2 regions of the Streptomyces platensis genome follow, and region 2 is predicted to be linked to the other one. Evidence: riboswitches for the same ligand, from Rfam matches in the RefSeq annotation. Region 2 holds a riboswitch; the other holds the start of a gene.
The links. A riboswitch is a leader RNA that binds a small molecule or an ion and turns the genes downstream of it on or off. The one in region 2 is predicted to bind glycine.
Positions count from the first base shown of each region.

Region 1 (7,087 bases), 4.9 Mb from region 2:
GCGTGGCAATCACCGGCGACGGTATGGCGGCGGAAGGGGCGTTGCCGCTCCACTCGGGCGCAGCAGCGAACCCTGCCCCGGCACCGGCCGCGGCGGTGTCGGGGGACTGCGAGGCGCAGAACATCGGCTATCGCGGCCCGACCGCCTGTGCGGCAGCGGGCATCACTTACCGGCAGCTCGACTACTGGGCGCGTACGGGCCTGGTGGAGCCGAGCATCCGGCCGGCCTACGGCTCCGGCACCCAGCGGCTCTACAGCTTCCGGGACGTCGTGGTCCTGAAGATCGTCAAGCGGCTGCTGGACACCGGGGTGTCGTTGCAGAACATCCGCACCGCCGTCCAGCATCTGCGCTCGCGTGGGCTGGCGGATCTGACGCGGATGACGCTGATGAGCGATGGCGCGACGGTCTACGAGTGCACCTCGCCCGACCAGGTCGTGGACCTGCTCCAGGGCGGCCAGGGCGTCTTCGGGATCGCCGTGGGCGTGGTGTGGCGGGACGTGGAGGGCGCGCTGTCACAGCTCCACGGGGAGCGCGTGGACACCGGCGAGACGCTGGTCGGGAAGAACCCGCACGACGAGTTGGCACGGCGCCGCAACCGGGCCGGCTGAGGCCCCGGCGGAGCGCGCGGCCCGGCATCGGGCCGATTGTCAGTGGCATGGGGCAGCATCGGAGATGTGAGACCTGCCCCGACGATTCTGCATCTGGACATGGATGCGTTCTTCGCGGCCGCCGAGCAGGCGGCCAAGCCGAGCCTGCGCGGTAAGCCCGTGGTGGTCGGCGGTGTCGGCGTGCGTGGTGTGGTCTCCACGGCGTCGTACGAAGCCCGGGTCTTCGGGGTCCGTTCCGCGATGCCGACGGCCCAGGCGCGTCGGCTGTGTCCCAACGCCGCTTATCTCAGTCCTCGCTTCACGCTCTACCGCCAAGTGAGTGACGCAGTGATGGAGCTGCTGCATGCGCTGTCGCCGCTGGTGGAGCCGCTGAGCCTGGACGAGGCGTTCGTCGACCTGGAGGCGGGCGGGGTGCCGGCCGAGACGGCGGCCGTACGGGCCGTGGGGGAGAAGCTGCGGCGGGACATCCGCTCCGCGACGGGGCTGACCGGCTCGGTGGGGCTGGCCGGGGCCAAGATGCTGGCGAAGATCGCGTCCGAGGCGGCCAAGCCGAACGGGCTGGTGGTGATCGAGCCGGGCACCGAACGGGAGCTGCTGGGCCCGATGACGGTGCGGACGCTGCCCGGGGTGGGTCCCGCGACGGCCGAGACGCTGCGCCGGGCCGGGATCCACACCGTCGCGGAGACCGCGGAGGCCGGTGAGGCCGAGCTGGTGCGGCTGCTGGGCAGGGCACACGGCGCGGGGCTGTATGCGATGGCGCTGGGGCAGGACGACCGGCCCGTGGTGGCCGAGCGGGATGCGAAGTCCATCTCCGTCGAGGACACCTTCGAGGTCGATCTGACCGACCGGACGCGGGTGCGGAGCGAGGTGCTGCGGCTGGCGGACCGCTGCGTACAGCGGCTGCGGGCGGCCGGGCGTTCCGGTCGCACGGTGGTCATCAAGGTGCGTAACTACGACTTCTCGACGCTGACCCGGTCCGAGACGCTCCGGGGGCCCACCGACGACCCGGCGGTGATACGGGAGGCCGCTGTGCGCCTGCTGGAGACGGTGGATACCACCGGCGGGGTGCGGCTGCTGGGTGTGGGTGTCAGCGGGCTGGCGGACTTCACACAGGAGGATCTGTTCGCCCAGCTGGCGACGGAGCGGGAGGCGGCGGAGGCCGCGACCGCGGCGGCCGTGGAGCAGGCCGACGGGGAGCGGGAGCCGCACGAGGCCGAGGAGGAGCGGCCGCGGCGCTGGTATCCGGGGCTGGACGTGGTCCACGACGAGTTCGGCGCGGGCTGGGTGCAGGGGAGCGGGGTGGGGAGAGTGACCGTCCGCTTCGAAACGCCATGGTCCGCACCGGGGAGGGTGCGGACCTTTGCTGTCGAGGACCCGGCGCTGCGGCCGGGGGAGCCCCTGCCGCTGGTGGGCGGGGCGCCGGCCGACGGTCAGTCGTCCGAGCCGGCGATCTTGCCGAAGTTCTTGTCGCCGGAGCCGGGGGACACCGGGTCGGTCGGGGAAGAAATATCCAGTCGGTAGTGGTGATAGAGCTGAAGTTCCTGCTCAGGGGAGAGATGGCGGCCCACGCCGAAGTCCGGTGCGTCCTTGATCAGCTTGCGGTCGTAAGGGATGTGCAGGCCCTCACCGACCATCTTGCTGGGCTCCAGGGGGACGAACGCATCCCGGCTGAAGAGTCCGGTGCGCACGGCCGCCCACTCCGGTTCCCCCGTCGCATCGTCGAGGTAGACCTCGTCGATGGTCCCTATTTTCGCGCCATTGCGGTCGAACGCTTTGCGGCCGATCAGGCTTCGGGGATCGATATCGGTTTGCACGGCCCCTCCAATTGGTCGCAACTGCCCTCTGACAACTACCAAACGGCACATTTCATGCCCCGGCCACTCGAAGGAGCCTTCGAGAGCCACGCTGGTAGGCTGGCGAATGGCCGCAGACCCCGTGCGGGAGAGTCCTTGTCGTTCGCGACCAGGGCGCCGAAGGAGCAAATCCTCCCCGGAATCTCTCAGGCACACGTACCGCATGGACGAGGTCACTCTGGAAAGCAGGGCGGGCCGCGGAAGCCACAGTGCCGGGACCCCTCCTCACCGACGGTGAAAGCCGGACCGCCATGCGCGGGCCGGTGAAGCTCTCAGGTTGAATGACAGAGGGGGAGGCCGTCCGGGCACCCGTGCCGTGGTGCCCCTCGTAGGTCGTACCGACCAGGAGGCCCCCGCAGATGACCACCAATCGCATCTCCTTGACCGAGCTGGAACGCGGCACCCCCTTCGAGCGCCGGCACATCGGTCCCGATCACGCGGCGCAGGCGAAGATGCTCGCGCACATCGGATTCGGGTCGCTGGACGAGCTCACCGCCACCGCCGTACCCGATGTGATCAAGAGCGCCGAGGCGCTCGGCCTGCCGCAGGCCCGTACCGAGGCCGAGGTGCTCCAGGAGCTGAAGGACCTGGCGGAGCGCAACGAGGTCCTGGCGTCCATGATCGGTCTCGGCTACTACGGCACGTTCACCCCGCCGGTGATCCTGCGCAACGTCATGGAGAACCCGGCCTGGTACACGGCGTACACGCCCTACCAGCCGGAGATCTCGCAGGGCCGCCTGGAGGCGCTGCTGAACTTCCAGACGATGGTCGCCGACCTGACCGGACTGCCCACCTCCGGTGCTTCACTGCTGGACGAGGGCACCGCCGCCGCCGAGGCGATGGCGCTCTCCCGCCGGGTCGGCAAGGTCAAGCAGGGCGTGTTCCTGGTCGACGCCGACTGTCTGCCGCAGACCATCGCCGTGATCGAGACCCGTGCGGAGCCCACCGGCGTCGAGGTCGTGGTCGCGGATCTGTCCGACGGCATTCCGGCCGAGATCGCCGAGCGCGGGGTGTTCGGTGTGCTGCTTCAGTACCCGGGTGCCTCCGGCGCGGTGCGGGACCCCCGCGCCGTCATCGAGCAGGCGCACGAGCTGGGTGCGATCGTCACCGTCGCGGCCGATCTGCTCGCCCTGACGCTGCTCACCTCGCCCGGTGAGCTCGGTGCGGACATCGCCGTCGGCACCACCCAGCGCTTCGGTGTCCCGATGGGCTTCGGCGGGCCGCACGCCGGCTTCATGGCCGTCCGTGACCAGTTCGCCCGCAGCCTCCCCGGCCGTCTGGTGGGCGTCTCCGTCGACGCCGACGGCAACAAGGCCTACCGCCTGGCGCTTCAGACCCGTGAGCAGCACATCCGCCGGGAGAAGGCCACCAGCAACATCTGCACCGCGCAGGTGCTGCTCGCCGTCATGGCCGGGATGTACGCGGTCTACCACGGCCCCGAGGGCCTGCGGACCATCGCCCGGCGGACCCACCGCTACGCCGCGGTCCTCGCCGAGGGCCTGCGGGCCGGCGGGGTGGAGATCGCACACGGCACCTACTTCGACACGCTGACCGCGCGGGTGCCCGGCCGGGCCGCCGAGGTCGTCGCCGCCGCCCGTGAGGCCGGTGTCAACCTCCGGCAGATCGATGCGGACCTGGTCGGCATCGCCTGTGACGAGACCACCGGGCGGGCGCAGCTGGCCGGCGTCTGGGGTGCCTTCGGGGTGTCCGGCGACGTCGAGCAGCTGGACGCGGCCGCCGCCGACGCGCTGCCGCAGGGGCTGCTGCGCCACGACGACTACCTCGCCCACCCGGTCTTCCACGAGTACCGCTCCGAGACCGCGATGCTGCGCTACCTGCGCACCCTCGCCGACAAGGACTACGCGCTGGACCGCGGCATGATCCCGCTCGGCTCCTGCACGATGAAGCTGAACGCCACGACCGAGATGGAGCCGGTCACCTGGCCCGCGTTCGGTCAGCTGCACCCCTTCGCGCCGGCCGAGCAGGCCCAGGGCTACCTCACGCTGATCCAGGAGCTGGAGGAGCGGCTGGCCACGGTCACCGGCTACGACAAGGTCTCCATCCAGCCGAACGCCGGATCGCAGGGCGAGCTGGCCGGTCTGCTGGCCGTCCGCGCCTACCACCGCGCCAACGGCGACGAGCAGCGCACGATCTGCCTGATCCCGTCCTCGGCGCACGGCACCAACGCCGCCAGCGCCGTGATGGCCGGAATGAAGGTCGTCGTCGTCAAGACCGGTGAGGACGGCGAGGTCGACACGGACGATCTGCACGCCAAGATCGAGAAGTACCGTGACGAGCTCGCGGTCCTGATGGTGACCTACCCCTCCACGCACGGCGTGTTCGAGGAGCACATCACCCAGATCTGCGCGGCGGTGCACGAGGCCGGCGGTCAGGTCTACGTGGACGGTGCCAACCTCAATGCGCTGGTCGGGCTCGCCGAGCCCGGAAAGTTCGGCGGCGATGTCTCGCACCTGAACCTGCACAAGACCTTCTGCATCCCGCACGGCGGCGGTGGCCCCGGCGTCGGCCCGGTCGGCGTACGCGCCCACCTGGCGCCGTACCTGCCCAACCACCCGCTGCAGCCCACCGCGGGCCCCGAGACGGGCGTGGGGCCGATCTCCGCGGCTCCCTGGGGCTCGGCGGGCATCCTGCCGATCTCCTGGGCGTACGTCCGGCTGATGGGCGGCGACGGCCTCAAGCGCGCCACTCAGGTGGCGGTCCTCAGCGCCAACTACATCGCCAAGCGGCTGGAGCCGCACTACCCGGTGCTCTACACGGGCCCCGGCGGCCTGGTGGCGCACGAGTGCATCATCGACGTCCGGCCGCTGACCAAGGCGACCGGGGTGAGCATCGACGATGTGGCCAAGCGGCTGATCGACTACGGCTTCCACGCGCCGACGATGTCGTTCCCCGTGGCCGGCACGCTGATGATCGAGCCGACCGAGAGCGAGGACCTCGCCGAGCTGGACCGGTTCTGTGACGCGATGATCGCCATCCGCGCGGAGATCGAGAAGGTCGGCTCGGGGGAGTGGGACAAGGACGACAACCCGCTGCGCAACGCCCCGCACACCGCGGGCGCGCTCGGCGGCGACTGGGCGCACGCGTACTCCCGTGAGGAGGCCGTCTTCCCGGCCGGTGTCGTCGCCGCGGAGAAGTACTGGCCGCCGGTGCGCCGCATCGACGGTGCCTTCGGCGACCGTAACCTGGTCTGCTCCTGCCCGCCGCTGGACGAGTACGACAACTGAGTCACGGCAGCATCAAGGGCCCTCGGCAGATCTGCCGGGGGCCCTGTGGTACGTGGCGCGCGCGGCGGGTCAGGCAGCGGCGATGACCCGGGCGCGGTGCGGGGCGATGACCTGCCCGTCGGGGAGCAGCTCACCGGTGTCCTCGAAGAGCAGGACGCCGTTGCAGAGCAGGCTCCAGCCTTGCTCCGGATGGTGCGCCACAAGGTGTGCGGCCTCCCGGTCGGTGGAGTCTGCGGACGGGCAGGGCGGTTGGTGCTGACACATGGAAGTTGTCTTTCGCTGCGGTGAAGTGAACGTCGTCGTGCGGCTCGATGAGGTGTTCATGGCCGCTCCCCCGTTTCTGTCGGTCGGTCCCAGTGTTGCCCCACGGACGGGATTCCGCAGGGATTTCGCAGCAGCGGTACTCACTCGGTAGGGACGCGTCACCCATGCGGGCGGTTGCTCCCAATTGCACTCCTCCCCAAGAGGGTTGGGAGTGGTATCCGCGGACTAGGCCGCCTGGGTGAGCGCGACAGAGCGCCCCGTGACCGGACGGGGTCGGGGAGCATGCTCGGGCGCGGCGGCAGGCGCCGGAAGCGGCGCGGGGATCCGCGCCGGCGCCGGTGGATCAGGCGGGTTCGGCGAGGAGCGGGGCGGGCGTGAGCCGCAGGGTGAGCCGGGGGAGCAGATCGGCGATGCGCTGCGGACGGTGTGCGGCGATACCCGGTGGGGCGGGGGCCAGCGGTACGAGCAGGTCGCCGGGCGCGGGCAGCCCCTGGGCGCCGTCGGAAATGAGGTCGTGATGCAACCACAGCGTGAGCATGTACAGCTCGGGGACGGACAGCAGCCGCGGCTGGTAGGGCGTGGCCAGTGACTCGGCCTGTGCCAGTGCCTGCTCGGTCGCCGCGACGTAGGGGCCGCCGCAGAAGCGCCCGAAGGTCCAGCCGTCCGCGGTGAGCACCGTCTCGGCGGTCGCCACGGCACGCTCTCCGCCGCGGACCAGGAAGCGCCATCCGGCCAGTCGGGTGTGCGGGGCGCCGCCGGCCCGGCTGACGTCGTCCCAGACATGGACGGGCAGCGGGTGGTCGGGGCTGAGCGGACCCTGATGGGCGCGCAGCGCGGAGACCGGGGCCTCGCCGACCGCGGTGGGCGAGCCGAGAGCGGCGAGAACGCTGCGCAGGGCGGGTGCGGGGGCAGGGGGGAGGTGCAGCGGCATGGTGGGTCGCCTCTCACTTCGGAGACACGGTGCAGCGTGGCTCGGAGACACGGTGGAGCGTGGCGGGTGCAAACGGCGTTGTCTGCGGGCGGGTCAGAGCGTGGCCGGCCGGGGCGGCGGCCGGGCGGGGGCAGCCGCTGAGCCCGGTGTCGGTGAGATCACCGAGACGCTGGGCGCCAAGTCTCT
Region 1 covers NZ_CP023691.1:1,182,072-1,189,158, reverse strand. Annotated here, with positions in the region: gene CP981_RS04895 (MerR family transcriptional regulator) at 3-608, shown strand; gene CP981_RS04890 (DNA polymerase IV) at 675-2,129, shown strand; gene CP981_RS04885 (PRC-barrel domain-containing protein) at 2,039-2,422, opposite strand; glycine riboswitch at 2,537-2,633, shown strand; gene gcvP (aminomethyl-transferring glycine dehydrogenase) at 2,821-5,706, shown strand; gene CP981_RS04875 (DUF5999 family protein) at 5,776-5,970, opposite strand; gene CP981_RS04870 (hypothetical protein) at 6,314-6,901, opposite strand.
Region 1: another riboswitch for glycine. It lies ahead of gcvP (aminomethyl-transferring glycine dehydrogenase); the one in region 2 lies ahead of gcvT (glycine cleavage system aminomethyltransferase GcvT).

Region 2 (7,087 bases):
AGGAGGTCCTCGGCCTGCTGGCCGTCCAGCTCGGAGTCGCGCAGGTCGACCAGGACGAGGTGGACATCGGTGCCGCCGGACAGGACCGAGACGCCGTGCTGCTTGACGTCGTCCTGCATCAGGCGCTCGGCCAGGATGCGGGCACCGTCCAGGGTGCGCTGCTGGCGCTCCTTGAAGTCGTCGGAGGCGGCGACCTTGAAGGAGACGGCCTTGGCGGCGATCACGTGCTCCAGCGGACCGCCCTGCTGACCGGGGAAGACCGCGGAGTTGATCTTCTTGGCGAGCTCCTGGGTGGAGAGGATCACACCGCCGCGGGGGCCGCCCAGGGTCTTGTGGGTGGTGGTGGTGACCACGTGGGCGTGCGGCACGGGGGAGGGGTGCAGGCCCGCCGCCACCAGACCGGCGAAGTGCGCCATGTCGACCATGAGGTAGGCGCCGACCTCGTCCGCGATGCGGCGGAAGGCGGCGAAGTCGAGCTGACGCGGGTAGGCGGACCAGCCGGCGACGATCAGCTTGGGGCGGTGCTCCTTGGCGAGGCGCTCGACCTCTTCCATGTCGACCAGGTTGGTCTTCTCGTCGACGTGGTAGGGCACCACGTTGTAGAGCTTGCCGCTGAAGTTGATCTTCATGCCGTGGGTCAGGTGCCCGCCGTGGGCGAGGTTGAGACCCAGGATGGTGTCGCCCGGCTTGATCAGCGCGAACATGGCCGCGGCGTTGGCCTGCGCACCGGAGTGCGGCTGCACGTTGGCGGCCTCGGCACCGAAGAGCGCCTTGATGCGGTCGATGGCGATCTGCTCGACCACGTCGACGTGCTCACAGCCGCCGTAGTAGCGGCGGCCGGGGTAGCCCTCGGCGTACTTGTTGGTGAGGACGGAGCCCTGGGCCTCCATGACGGCGACGGGGGCGAAGTTCTCCGACGCGATCATTTCGAGGGTGGACTGCTGGCGGTGGAGCTCGGCATCGACGGCGGCGGCGACGTCGGGGTCGAGCTCATGGAGGGAGCTGTTGAGAAGCGACATGAGAGTTCCTGGGGAGTCAGGGGCGCGAGGGGCCTCTCCGGACGGGGTCCGGGGGAGCTTCCGCGCGGGCGGTGGCGGTCGGGGCTCCCGTCCGGGCGGGCCCGGGAGCGGGGGAGAGCCGGGGGCTCAGCTCTGGATGAAGGCGGCGTACTCGTCGGCCGAGAGCAGGTCGCCCGGCTCGCCGCTGATCTTCACCTTGAACAGCCAACCGCCCTCGAACGGGGCGGAGTTCACCAGCGAGGGGTCGTTGACGACGTCCTCGTTGATCTCGGCGATCTCACCGTCGACGGGCGAGTAGAGGTCGCTGACCGACTTGGTCGACTCCAGCTCACCGCAGGTCTCGCCCGCCGCGACCGTGGCACCGACCTCGGGGAGCTGCACGTAGACGACGTCGCCGAGCGCGTTGGCCGCGTGCTCGGTGATGCCGACCGTCGAGACGCCGTCCTCGGCGCCCGACAGCCACTCGTGCTCCTTGCTGTAGCGCAGCTGCTGGGGGTTGCTCATGGCTCGATTCTCCTGTACGCGAGGGTGTGATCGTGAAGGGGGGCACCTCCCGGACGAAGTCCGGGGGCACGTCTTGCGCAGTGAGACGCGCGGGCGCGCGCCGCCGCCTGCCGTCGGTGAACGGTTACTTCTGCCGCTTGTAGAACGGCAGCGCGGTGACCTCGTACGGCTCATGGCTTCCACGGATGTCCACGCAGACACCCTCCGTGCCCGCGGTGGCGTAGGCCGCGTCGACATAGGCGATGGCGATCGGCTTGCCGAGCGTGGGGGACGGGGCCCCGGAGGTGACCTCGCCGATGACCGTGCCGTCGGCCGTGACGACCGGGTACCCGGCCCGCGGCACCCGGCGGCCCCGGGCGATCAGCCCGACCAGCTTGCGCGGCGGCCGGGCCTCGGCACGCTCGGCGGCCTCGGCCAGGGCCTCGCGGCCCACGAAGTCCCCGCCGTTGGTGGTCTTCTCGAACTTCACGACCCGGCCCAGACCCGCGTCGAACGGCGTCGTCGCGGTGGTCAGCTCATGCCCGTAGAGCGGCATGCCCGCCTCCAGGCGCAGGGTGTCCCGGCAGGACAGCCCGCAGGGCACCAGCCCGGCGTCCTTGCCCGCCTCGGTCAGCGCCTCCCAGAGGGCGACCGCGTCCGCCGGCCGGACGAACAGCTCGAAGCCGTCCTCACCGGTGTAGCCGGTACGGGCGATCAGCGCCTGCACCCCGGCGACCGTGCCGGGCAGCCCGGCGTAGTACTTGAGACCGTCCAGATCGGCGTCCGTCAGCTTCTTGAGGATGCCGGGGGACTCCGGGCCCTGCACCGCGAGCAGCGCGTAGGCGTCCCGGTCGTCGCGGATCGCGGCGTCGAAGCCGCCCGCTCGCGCGCTCAGCGCGTCCAGCACCACCTGGGCGTTGGAGGCGTTGGCGACGACCATGTACTCCTGGTCGGCGAGGCGGTAGACGATCAGGTCGTCGAGGATGCCGCCCTTGTCCTCACAGATCATGGTGTAGCGGGCGCGGCCCGTCTTCACGCCGCCGATGTTGCCGACCAGCGCGTAGTCGAGCAGGTCGGCGGCCTGCGGCCCGGTGACGGTGATCTCGCCCATGTGGGAGAGGTCGAAGAGGCCGGCGCGGGTACGGACGGCGACATGCTCATCCCGCTCGCTGCTGTAGCGCAGCGGCATGTCCCAGCCGGCGAAGTCGGTCATGGTCGCGCCGAGCCCGCGATGGGTGGCGTCCAGCGCGGTACGGCGGGGGGCATCAGTCATGGTTCCGGGCTCCCAGGCAGGGGTGACAAGACGTTCTCCCCATCTGTCATCGGAACCTGAGAGGTTCACCGGTATCCCGCGAACGGACCCGGTTTGCACCTTGGGTGGAGCCGGCCCGTCAGCCGGGCAGCGGCTCGCTTTTCAGATCTGCCTCGCCCGTGCGGTATAGGGGCCTGAGAGATTCAAGGGAGGACTTGCTCCTTCGGCGCCCCGCCGTGGCGGCCGGGGACTCTCCCGCGCGGGTTCAAGCGGCCGGTATGCAGTTGGCGGTGCACAGGTGAGCTGTGATGTGCACGTGGCGGCCACATCATTGCACGGGATCGCCGGATAAAGGAGCCCCCTCCGCCGCCCCGCCCACGACGTGGGCAGATCGGACAATCGCCTTGATGGGCATTACCTTTTCTTGACACTCTGCGGGTAGGGGACGGACTCGAACCGGACCAGAACGGGCGGGGAGGGCGATCACGGTGCACAGCGAAGCGGCATTCGGGGCGACTTCAGGGGTCGTGCCCCCGGACGTCGTGCCGACGGCGCCGTCCGCCGCCATGTCCCGCACCGGCCGTACGCGGCGGGCCGTCATCCGGCCCGGACGCCGCACCGCGGTCGTGGACCTGCGGGGCGAGCGGCGGCCGCCCGGCGCCACCGAGCTGCGGTTCCCGGCCGGCGACCTGGTGGTGGTCTCCGGGCTGCCGGGCAGCGGCAAGAGCACCCTGATGCACCGGGTCGTGCCGCCGCTGGACGGGCACGGCGCCGTCGTGCACCGCATCGATTCGCAGGACGTCCGTGAGCGCTGGGAGCACGGCAGGCTGCGCCGGCTGCCGTACGGGCTCTACCGCCCGCTGGTCCGGGCCGCCCACTACCTGACCCTGGGCCGTGCGCTGCGCTCCGGTGACAGCGTGGTGGTGCACGACTGCGGGACGCTGGCGTGGGTGCGCCGCTGGATCGCGCGCGCGGCGCGGCGCGGCGGCCGCGGGGCGCATCTGGTGCTACTCGATGTGGCGCCCGAGGTGGCGCTTTCCGGCCAGGAGTCACGGGGCCGCGGGGTGTCGGGGTACGCCTTCGCCCGGCACCGCGGGGCGGTGGGCCGGCTGGTCGGCGCCGCGGAATCGGCCCGGCTGCCCAAGGGCTTCTGCTCTGCCGCCCTCCTCGACCGGCGGTCGGCGAGAGCCCTGGAGACGGTCACCTTCCATTAGTCGCCGGGCACGCCCCCGCACGCCGCACCGCGCGCCGTCTCGTCTAGGGTCTTTGGCCAGATGGCGCGGTTTGGAACGGGTGGGACGAATGACATTTCCGGAGCAGGGGATACCGCAGCTGGCATGGCCGGCGAACGAGCTCGAAGAGGTGCTGTCCGCGTCGGTCGGACACCCGGGCGCCGGCGGCCGGATCGTCGAGGTCCTCGGCCGTAGCCGGCTGTGGGTGCCGCTGCCCGAAGGCGGCGGTCCGGAGAGCGCGGGTCCCGGCACCCGCGGCCTCGATCTGCCCACCGTGGAGCTCGACGGGGCGCACTACGTCCCGGTCTACAGCTCCGAGCAGGAGTTCCTGCGGGTGATCGGCTCGCATATGTCCTTCACCGTCGCCCCGGCCCGGGAGTTCGCCCGCGGGCTGCCGCCGCAGATCGGCATCGCGGTCAATCCCGACGGCACGGTCGGCGTCCCGCTGCCGCCGCCCGCGGTGGCCGAACTGTGCCGGGAGCGGCGGCCGGGACAGCCGGAGTTCGACGGGCTGCCGAGCGGCGGCCGGGTACGGCTCTTCGAGCCGGACTGGCAGGACGAGCCGGTGGACTTCCTGGCCTCGGCCGGGCTGGAGTTCTCCGGCGCCGGAATTGTCCTGAGTGCCCGGCGTGCCCTGGCAAGCGTCGAGGGCGACACGCCCGCGCTGTTCGTCGGTGTTCAGGTCGCGGCGGATGCCCTCGCGCTGCACGACGGCACCGCCCGCGAGACGGTACTCTCAGCCCTCGGACGTGCGCTCGGCGCAGTACCGCTGCCCTGGCCCGTACAACTCGTCATGCTCGACCTCGCCCAGGGCGACCCGGTCGCCGACTGGATGCTGGAGCGCGTGCGGCCCTTCTACAGTCGTGACCACTCGTAAGGGCTTGCCGATGGGCCAGGACCGGTCCTGGCCCATCGGCAAGCCCTAAGCTGGTTGGATGACAGGCGGGCGCACCCTCACGTGCCCTGCTGAGAGAAGGGACGGACCACGTGAGCGCGGGTGCGCATCAGGGGCCGGCGGCGGCCGGACAGCTGGAGCAGCTGCTTCAGCAGGTCTCGCCCGGCCGTTACGACGCCTATGAGGCGCTGCTGCACGCGCTCGCCGCGGGCCAGGTCTGGATGCTGCTCTGGCAGGGCCGGGCCGGTATGCCCGATGCGCAGTACGGAAACATGGAGGTCGAGGGCCTCGGCTATGCGCCGTGTGTGACCTCGGCGCCCGAGCTCGCCGCCTCCGGCTGGAACCGTGACCACGAGGTGGTCACCGGTCCCGAAATCGCCGCCGCGCTCTTCCCTGACCGCTGGGGCCTGTGGCTGAATCCGCATGCTCCCGGCGGCGGCGTCGGCATTCCCTGGCTGGATCTGCGTCGTATCGCCGGCGGCCTCGACCGGCTGCCCGCCGGGCCGCTGCGGATCTCGGAGCCGGTGATCGACATCCCGCAGTTCTACGCGCTGCTCGCCCAGAACGCGCACCGGACGCCCGCCGTCCGGTCGCTGCGCCGGGCCTGGGTGCAGCCCGCGCTGGGTGCCCCGTATCTGGCGATCGGTCTGGATCTGTACGACACCGGCCAACAAGCGGTGGATTCGGTGCGGTTGATGATCCAGCAGTCGATCGGTGCCGTTCCGGACGGTCTGCCCGTCTCCACGGTCGCGATGAACGACGAGTTCGACCCGGTCGGCATGTGGATGCGGGCCTCCACGCGCCCCTTCTTCGACCGTGACGGCTACGTCCAGCCGCAGGCTCCCGCGCCCTCGTACGGCTACGGCTACCCGCGTCCGTACTGACGCCCGGCGCGCCGCCCCGGCGCCGGGCTTGGGGGGAATTCGCCCCATGTGCCCCGCAGTTGAGCCCCTTTCTCACGGGTATACACACCGCTCAGCTCCCACTTTTGTCCGTATAACGGAATGCCGCGGATCACATCACAGTTACGCATCCTTTCCCCTTCAGGGCTGGTGACTGATCGCGAATCGGATGAAGACTCCGGCAGCAGAGGGCCATCGGTCCTTTGTACGAGCGTCATCCGAGAACGGCGTCGCGCACCTTTTGAATTTCCATAAAACGCGAACTTCCGCGATGCCTGCATGACTTGCACCAGTGATGTGAAGAAGGCCGCTACCGCGGCGGGGCATGGGCCGGCCACTGTCGGCCGAGAGGGGTCAAAGGCACCGTGACCGCACCGATCGAGACCACCGGAGCAGCTGCTGAGGCGCAGCCGGAAGCGGTGCTGAAAGGCGTGGAACAAAAGCGGATCGAGGGGCGTTCGCTCGGTCAGATCGCCTGGCTGCGCTTCCGGCGGGACAAGGTCGCGGTGGCCGGTGCCATCGTTGTCATCCTGCTCATCGCCGTAGCCGCGCTCTCCCGCCCGATCCAGTCGCTGCTGGGGCTGGACCCCAACAACCCCAACCAGTCGCTGATCGACCCCAACACCACGCTCCCCAAGGGCGACTTCGGCGGGATGAGCGGGGACCACCCGCTGGGCGTGGACCCGAAGTTCGGCCGCGATCTGCTCGCCCGGATCCTGGAGGGCTCCTGGGTGTCGCTGATCGTGGCGTTCGGCGCGACCCTGCTGTCGGTAGCCATCGGCACCGTCCTCGGGGTGGTCGCCGGCTTCTACCGCGGGCGGGTGGATGCCTTCATCAGCCGGATGATGGACGTCTTCCTGGCTTTCCCGCTGCTGCTGTTCGCCATCGCGATCTCCGCCTCGCTCCAGGGCGGCGCCTTCGGCCTGGAGGGTCTGCCGCTGCACATCTCGGTGCTGATCTTCGTGATCGGCTTCTTCAACTGGCCGTACATGGGGCGGATCGTGCGCGCGCAGACGCTGTCGCTGCGCGAGCGGGAGTTCGTGGACGCCGCCCGCGGCATGGGGGCACGCGGCCCGTTCATCCTCTTCCGGGAGCTGCTGCCCAACCTGGTGGGTCCGATCATCGTCTACTCGACGCTGCTGATCCCCTCCAACATCCTCTTCGAGGCGGCGCTGAGCTTCCTGGGCGTCGGTATCCAACCGCCCCAGGCGTCCTGGGGCGGCATGCTCAACCAGGCGGTCAAGTACTACGAGGTCGACCCTCAGTACATGATCGTCCCCGGCCTCGCGATCTTCGTCACCGTG
Region 2 covers NZ_CP023691.1:6,097,551-6,104,637, forward strand. Annotated here, with positions in the region: gene glyA (serine hydroxymethyltransferase) at 1-1,019, opposite strand, end outside; gene gcvH (glycine cleavage system protein GcvH) at 1,146-1,523, opposite strand; gene gcvT (glycine cleavage system aminomethyltransferase GcvT) at 1,648-2,775, opposite strand; glycine riboswitch at 2,809-2,926, opposite strand; glycine riboswitch at 2,927-3,022, opposite strand; gene CP981_RS27160 (AAA family ATPase) at 3,321-3,968, shown strand; gene CP981_RS27165 (enhanced serine sensitivity protein SseB) at 4,057-4,863, shown strand; gene CP981_RS27170 (enhanced serine sensitivity protein SseB C-terminal domain-containing protein) at 4,974-5,765, shown strand; gene CP981_RS27175 (ABC transporter permease) at 6,149-7,087, shown strand, end outside.